3 regions of the Shewanella sp. SM101 genome follow, and region 3 is predicted to be linked to each of the others. Evidence: predicted binding sites of a transcription regulator. Region 3 holds the regulator's gene; each other region holds the start of a gene.
The links. The regulator NrdR, encoded in region 3, represses ribonucleotide reductase genes. The targets are predictions, from matches to a motif close to AAACACNANATNTNGTGTTT.
Positions count from the first base shown of each region.

Region 1: a site for NrdR is predicted at 1,303-1,322, ahead of nrdA (class 1a ribonucleoside-diphosphate reductase subunit alpha). Genes of this name have one in related genera too.
Region 2: a site for NrdR is predicted at 886-905, ahead of nrdD (anaerobic ribonucleoside-triphosphate reductase). Genes of this name have one in related genera too.

Region 1 covers NZ_JAKKRH010000004.1:67,816-70,091, reverse strand. Annotated here, with positions in the region: gene nrdA (class 1a ribonucleoside-diphosphate reductase subunit alpha) at 1-1,148, opposite strand, end outside; gene L5M38_RS03345 (HAD family hydrolase) at 1,651-2,276, opposite strand, start outside.
Region 2 covers NZ_JAKKRH010000045.1:31,927-34,202, forward strand. Annotated here, with positions in the region: gene nrdD (anaerobic ribonucleoside-triphosphate reductase) at 1-854, opposite strand, end outside; gene L5M38_RS19610 (hypothetical protein) at 1,115-1,804, opposite strand; gene L5M38_RS19615 (MarR family winged helix-turn-helix transcriptional regulator) at 1,924-2,276, opposite strand, start outside.
Region 3 covers NZ_JAKKRH010000011.1:91,198-93,473, forward strand. Annotated here, with positions in the region: gene glyA (serine hydroxymethyltransferase) at 1-545, shown strand, start outside; gene nrdR (transcriptional regulator NrdR) at 835-1,284, shown strand; gene ribD (bifunctional diaminohydroxyphosphoribosylaminopyrimidine deaminase/5-amino-6-(5-phosphoribosylamino)uracil reductase RibD) at 1,430-2,276, shown strand, end outside.

The DNA.
Region 1 (2,276 bases), on a different contig from region 3:
TCATATTGCACATATAAACGTTCGAATTCGTTTTGATCCTCAAAGAAAGCATCATATAAGCCAGGTACGTCAGATGGGCTAAACAGGCTGATGTTTTCGCCTTTGATCAGACGTTGATACATGACTTTGTTCAGCTGCACACCGTAGTCTAAATGACGGATACGGTTGTCTTCGACGCCGCGGTTATTTTTCAATACCAGCAGAGATTCGACTTCTAAGTGCCAAATAGGGTAGAACAGGGTCGCAGCACCGCCACGCACGCCGCCTTGAGAACAAGACTTCACTGCGGTTTGGAAATACTTATAGAAAGGTAAACAACCTGTGTGGAAGGCTTCACCACCACGGATTGGGCTACCTAAGGCGCGAATACGACCGGCGTTAATACCGATACCCGCACGTTGGCTGACGTATTTCACGATAGACGAAGCTGTCGCGTTGATTGAATCTAAGCTGTCACCACATTCGATCAGTACGCAAGAGCTGAACTGACGTGTTGGCGTGCGCACACCGGCCATGATTGGCGTCGGTAGCGAAATCTTAAAGGTCGATACCGCGTCGTAGAAATCTTTAACATATTTCAGGCGCGTTTCTTTTGGATAACGGGCAAACAAACAGGCCGCGACCAAAATGTAAAGGAACTGGGCGCTCTCATAGATTTCGTGCGTCACACGGTTTTGAACTAAATATTTGCCTTCAAGCTGTTTTACCGCAGCGTAAGAGAAGTCCATATCGCGCCAATGGTCGATATAGGTATCCATCACGTCGAGTTCTTCGCGGCTGTAATCTTGCAGAATGTGCATATCATACTTGCCAAGCTCAACTAACTTAGTCACGTGGGTATACAGTGCTGGCGGCTCGAACTGACCAAAGGCCTTCTTACGCAAATGAAACACCGCTAAACGGGCGGCGAGGAATTGATAGTCCGATGATTCTGGAGAAATTAAATCCGCAGCCGCTTTGATAATGGTTTCATGGATAGCTTCGGTTGGGATGCCATCGAAAAACTGTAGGTGCGAGCGCAGTTCAACTTCAGAAACAGAAACGTTTTTTAATCCCTTGGCTGCCCAAGTAATTACGCGGTGTATTTTTTCGAGATCGATATTTTCACGATCGCCACAGCGTTTTGTGACTGTCATAGTGCTATTCATTTGGAGATAGGCCTTGGTTCTTATATCTATTTAGGTGAGCAAGTTCACCGTACGTATCCTTGTAAAACAATCAATAACCGTCCCTTAAATACTGCTGACTGGTTGAAAACGAGTCAATTAAGCGGCGAGCTTTTAGTGTGTCTGATTGCTACCTATACACAAGATATGGTGTTTTAAATTATCTGGGATACAAGATAGTGAGGTTTGCCCCTATTTGCAAGTCTGAATTCAGGGGACATCTTGTGGATAAGTTGAGGATAAGCTTTCGCGTTAGTAACGACTAACCTTGAAGCTCAATTTCAGGTTAGTGTATCGCACTCATGGGGGATTTTTAGGCGATCTTTTCTTTAGATCGCGATCGCTCACGAGTGCCGATCTTTTATCCGCCTGACTTTTTCCGTGGGTCATAAATAGTATGCTGACACACTGATGTTCGTCAGTGAAGTTACGTATTGGATGCCTTATTCGTGAGCATTGTAGGCGCTGTTTTTGGTTGATGTTGTTAAGCCAATGCTTCGATTAGTGCTTGATGTAGCTCAGTTGGGCTCGCAAAATGCGCGTGCGCTGGCCATTGCAACGGCTTGTCGTTCACGCCCAGATAACCCCATAGGGCCACGCCGCCTAACATGCCAGCAGCCTTGGCCGCGAGCAAATCTCGCTCGGCATCCCCAAGATACAAAATGTATTCTGGAGCACAGTTCAGCTGTTGTGCGCCTAACAGCATAGGTGCAGTGTGGGGTTTTGGGTGTTTTGTAGAATCGCCACTAATGATAACGGGCATACGCAAGTGTAAATTCAGTTTTCGCAATAAGGGACGGGTAAAGCGCGCAGGCTTGTTGGTGATCACCCCAAACGGCAGCTGAGTTAACTCGAGCCAGTCGAGTAATGCCGCTATGCCTGTGAATAGCGCACAGTGATCGCCATTTATACGCTGATAGTGGGCGAGTAGCCCTTGCTGAACTTGAGACCGAAGATCTTCTGCCGCATCAGGGATCGCGGCATCGACTAAGGCAAAACTGCCGTGGGATGCGGCGTAGCGCATGGCCGCTAACGGCTGCGCGGCGATGCCGACATCTTGAAGACTTAAATTGAGGGCTTGCACCAGATCCGGCGCGGTATCGGCTAAGG
Region 2 (2,276 bases), on a different contig from region 3:
CCATTGGCAGTGTGTAAAGTATTGACCTCATATTCCAAAGACTGGAATGCATCGTGACATTCTTTTTCAGTTTGTGCCGTAGCAAAGGCTTTGGCATCGGTGATCTTCCAATTCAGGGCAATTTGGTAATGCTTGTCGTAGCTCTTAGCGACAAATGGCGCTAACACTTCATCGATACGGTTGATAGTTGTGCCGCCATAGATATGACTCGCCACTTGGGCAATGATCTGCGCGGTCACAGCTGTCGCTGTTGAAATAGACTTAGGGGTTTCAATTTCGGCATTACCCATTTTAAAGCCGTGGGTCAACATGCCAGCTAAATCAATCAACATGCAGTTAAACATCGGGAAAAACGGCGAGTAATCTAGGTCGTGGTAATGGATCTCGCCCGCTTCATGGGCAGCGACCACATCCTTTGGCAAAATATGACTCTTGGCGTAATGTTTGGCGACTATGCCCGCGAGTAAGTCCCGCTGAGTAGGAATGACTTTTGAATCTTTATTAGCATTTTCATTGAGTAAAGCCGCATTGCTTTGCTCAACTAAACCACGGATTTCGAGGTTGAGTTTACTGGTCGCTTCACGGCACACATCTCTGTCGTGGCGGTATTCGATATACACCCGCGCCAGGGACTTGTACGGCCCTTCCATCAGTAAATTCTCAACCGCATCTTGTAGATGGTGGATATCGACTTCAGCTAATGGCGCGACGCTCTGACTGATACACGCTGCCACTGTCGCTGCATAGTCGCCATCCTCTATTCCAACTGAGTTTGCAGCGGCATTCACTGCATCCCTTATCCTTGTTTCATCAAAAGGTGTGCGGCAACCATCACGCTTAATTACGACTGGCATTGTTCAGTTCCTCTCCATCTCGCCTAAAAATTAACACTACATCTAGTGATTTTAAAAGCATAAAACACAATATGTAGAGCATTAGGCTACAATGACGGTAAGGAGTCCATGATCCAGATCATAGTTTTTAGGATGAAATAAAAGAACAAACAAGAACTGCAGCTAGGCCCAATTATCTGAAAATTGCGCCTTGACCTGCTGATTAAACCCAGCTAGTTGAATGCGTGACAATTTGTGTTTATCACGACTATGGATGTGAATTAACGTTTAGCAAGCGCAAGATAACTACTGAGTTGGCCCGATGCAGATTGATGTGCCCCCATAGATGAAGCGAGTTGCATCATAGATTTTAGCCCCTGCCACTGCTGCTTTTGAGCATCCGTAAGCGGAGGTTCAGAATTCAAATAATCCGTCAATTGGCTAAGGACTTTCGTGGCCTTCTGGGCTAGCACCGGCGACTGAGCATCATCCATATTGGTTAAGACGTTCTTAGCATCTACTAAGGTATTGATAAGAGGATTATTGGGTGATTTTTTAGCTAATGATTTTATTTCATCATCTAAAAAATCTTGCAACGATTGTTTAGTCGGCGTTGTTGTGCTCGGCACTGTAATACCGTTTTTCGATAAACGCTCGAGTTGCACATCCGATAAAATGCCATCCTTTTGTAAGCGCGACACCAATGCGGGAATATCGGCGACGCCAAATTGACCATCGGCAAAAAAATCCTTCGCCATCGATTGAATTTTCTGTGCGCGTTGCGCCCGTGGCGACAGCGCTATCTCATCGGTTTTACCTTTATCGGGTTTGGTAGCATCCGTCTGCGTTTTATTTGTTTCTGTCGTAGTATCGGTTTTAGCCGTGCTCGTCTTTTGGCTATTTGCACCATAGGCATCGGCGATACTGGCACTGCTGCGATTAAGATTAAAGGCATTTAAAATAGAATTCATCGTCAAAAATTCGGCGTCTAAGACTCAATAACGGTTTTAAAGCAAAAACTAAGCCAATCAAGTATTAATCTGTGCAACCCCTGAGTTAATAGCATCACTATGCATAAACCAACTTATATCTAGGACTGAATATCTTCGATCAAGGCAAGACATTGCCGCCTTAGTAAATCGAGTGCCTCAGCGTCCATCTGCACTTTATCAAGCAAGGTTTGCTTCAAGGCAAGAGCTTCGTGCCTGATACCCTCTCCTTGACTTGTCAGAGTGATCAGCTTTTTCCGCTCATCTTCAACGCAGGCTAATCGCGTAATCAACCCCTTCAACTCTAACCGCTTGACGATTGGCGTTAGGGTTCCCATATCGAGTTTAGTCGCCATTGATAGCTGGGTTTGGCTACAGCCATTTTGACGCCACAGGGTTTGCATCACTAAATATTGAGGGAAAGTTAACTCGTATGCCTCGAGTAGAGGCCGAT
Region 3 (2,276 bases):
GCGTGATCCTATCTGCTGCTGACGATGAAGACTTGTATAAGAAGTTGAACTCTGCTGTATTCCCTGGTGGTCAAGGTGGTCCATTGATGCACGTTATCGCCGGTAAAGCGGTGGCGTTCAAAGAAGCCCTAGAGCCAGAATTTAAAGTTTACCAACAGCAAGTGGTTAACAACGCTAAAGCTATGGTTGAAGTGTTCCTTGAGCGCGGTTACAAAATCGTCTCTGGCGGAACCAGCAATCACTTGATGCTAGTTGATCTGATTGGTCGTGACTTAACGGGTAAAGAAGCCGATGCCGCCTTAGGTAGCGCTAACATTACTGTGAACAAAAACTCAGTGCCAAACGACCCACGTTCACCCTTTGTGACCTCAGGTGTGCGTATCGGTACGCCAGCGATTACGCGCCGCGGCTTTAAAGAAGCGGAATCGAAAGAGCTGACTGGCTGGATTTGTGACATCCTTGATGATGCAAGTAATCCTGCAGTGATTGAGCGTGTTAAGGGCCAAGTACTGGCACTGTGTGCACGTTTCCCTGTTTACGGCTAATTTGCCTATGCATCTACGCTTAGTAGATGAAGGGCCGAGATTGACCGCCGACTGACTTGATACTTATAACATCAGGCACTTAGCATCAGGTACTTAACATCAAGTAGTTAACATTAGGTTGTTAAGCTCAGGTAGTTAACCTCAGCCCATAAATAGGATAAAATCCCATGGCCGCATTTAGCGGCCATTTTTATTGGTAAAATCTTAGGCTTAAATCTATTGTGTTTGGCTGAGATTTTAACAGGTAAAGCCATTAACGCTTTACTCGCATTCACTGGCAGGAGGCTCAATGCATTGTCCATTTTGCAGCGCGACAGATACTAAAGTCATCGATTCCCGATTAGTGGCAGAAGGCCACCAAGTGCGCCGTCGCCGAGAATGCACCGAATGTCATGAAAGATTTACCACCTTCGAAGGCGCCGAATTAGTCATGCCTAGGGTGATTAAGCGCGATGGTTCACGCCAACCCTTTGATGAAGAAAAACTCCAAGGTGGCATGTTGCGCGCCGTTGAAAAACGCCCCGTGTCTATGGATGAAATCGAGCAAGCACTCAGCAAAATCAAGTCTACCCTGCGCGCCACTGGCGAGCGGGAAGTGCCGTCAGAAATGGTGGGTAACTTAATGATGGAGCAATTGATGAGCCTAGATAAAGTCGCCTACATACGTTTCGCTTCTGTGTACCGCGCCTTTGAAGACGTGTCTGAATTTGGCGAAGCCATCGCCAAGCTGCAAAAGTAGTTATTCGATTTTTGTGGCTAGTCTATCGGTGTTTGGTTGCGCTAGCTTTAAAAGAGGCTTTTGATTAATAGCTTCTGCAAGACAGGTTTTAAAAACAGATTTGCAAGACTGGTGAAAGCCGAAACCTTTAACAACAGGGTTGAACATGAGCTTGAACATAAGTTGGTCCGTACTCGATACCCAAATGATGAGCCGCGCGATTCAATTGGCGCGCAAAGGCTTTTACACCACTAGACCCAATCCCAGTGTGGGCTGCGTTATCGTTAAAGATAACCAAATCATTGGTGAAGGTTATCATCAAAAAGCGGGTGAGCCCCACGCCGAAGTGCATGCGCTACGTATGGCTGGCGAACGCGCCCGCGGCGCAACGGCCTATGTCACTTTAGAGCCCTGCAGCCATTATGGCCGCACGCCGCCCTGCGCCTTGGCGCTGATCAATATTGGCGTTAAACGTGTGGTGGTCGCGGTGGAAGATCCTAATCCGCAAGTAGGTGGTCGTGGCATTCAAATGCTGCGTGACGCCGGTATTGAAGTGGATGTGGGATTACATCGCGATGAAGCCTATGCCTTGAATGTAGGCTTTATGAAGCGGATGGAATCGGGTTTACCCAGAGTTACAGTAAAATTGGCTGCGAGTCTCGATGGTAAAACCGCGCTGTCTAACGGTGTGTCTAAATGGATAACTGGTCCAGAATCTCGTCGCGACGTGCAGCGATTACGTTTACGTTCTTGTGCACTGGTCACGGGGATCGAAACCATACTGGCAGACGCTCCTTTACTTAATGTGCGTTATCAGGAACTTGGCAGCTTAAAAGACAGTGTAACCGAGGCGCAATTACTGCAGCCATTAAGAGTGATACTCGACAGCCGTGCCCGTTTGCCGTTATCGGCCGCCTGCTTGGCTATCGTATCGCCCATACTCTTGGTCTCGACCGTGGCTTATCCCACAGAGTTTCAAGCACAATTGCCCTCCCATGTGAGTTGCCTCGTGT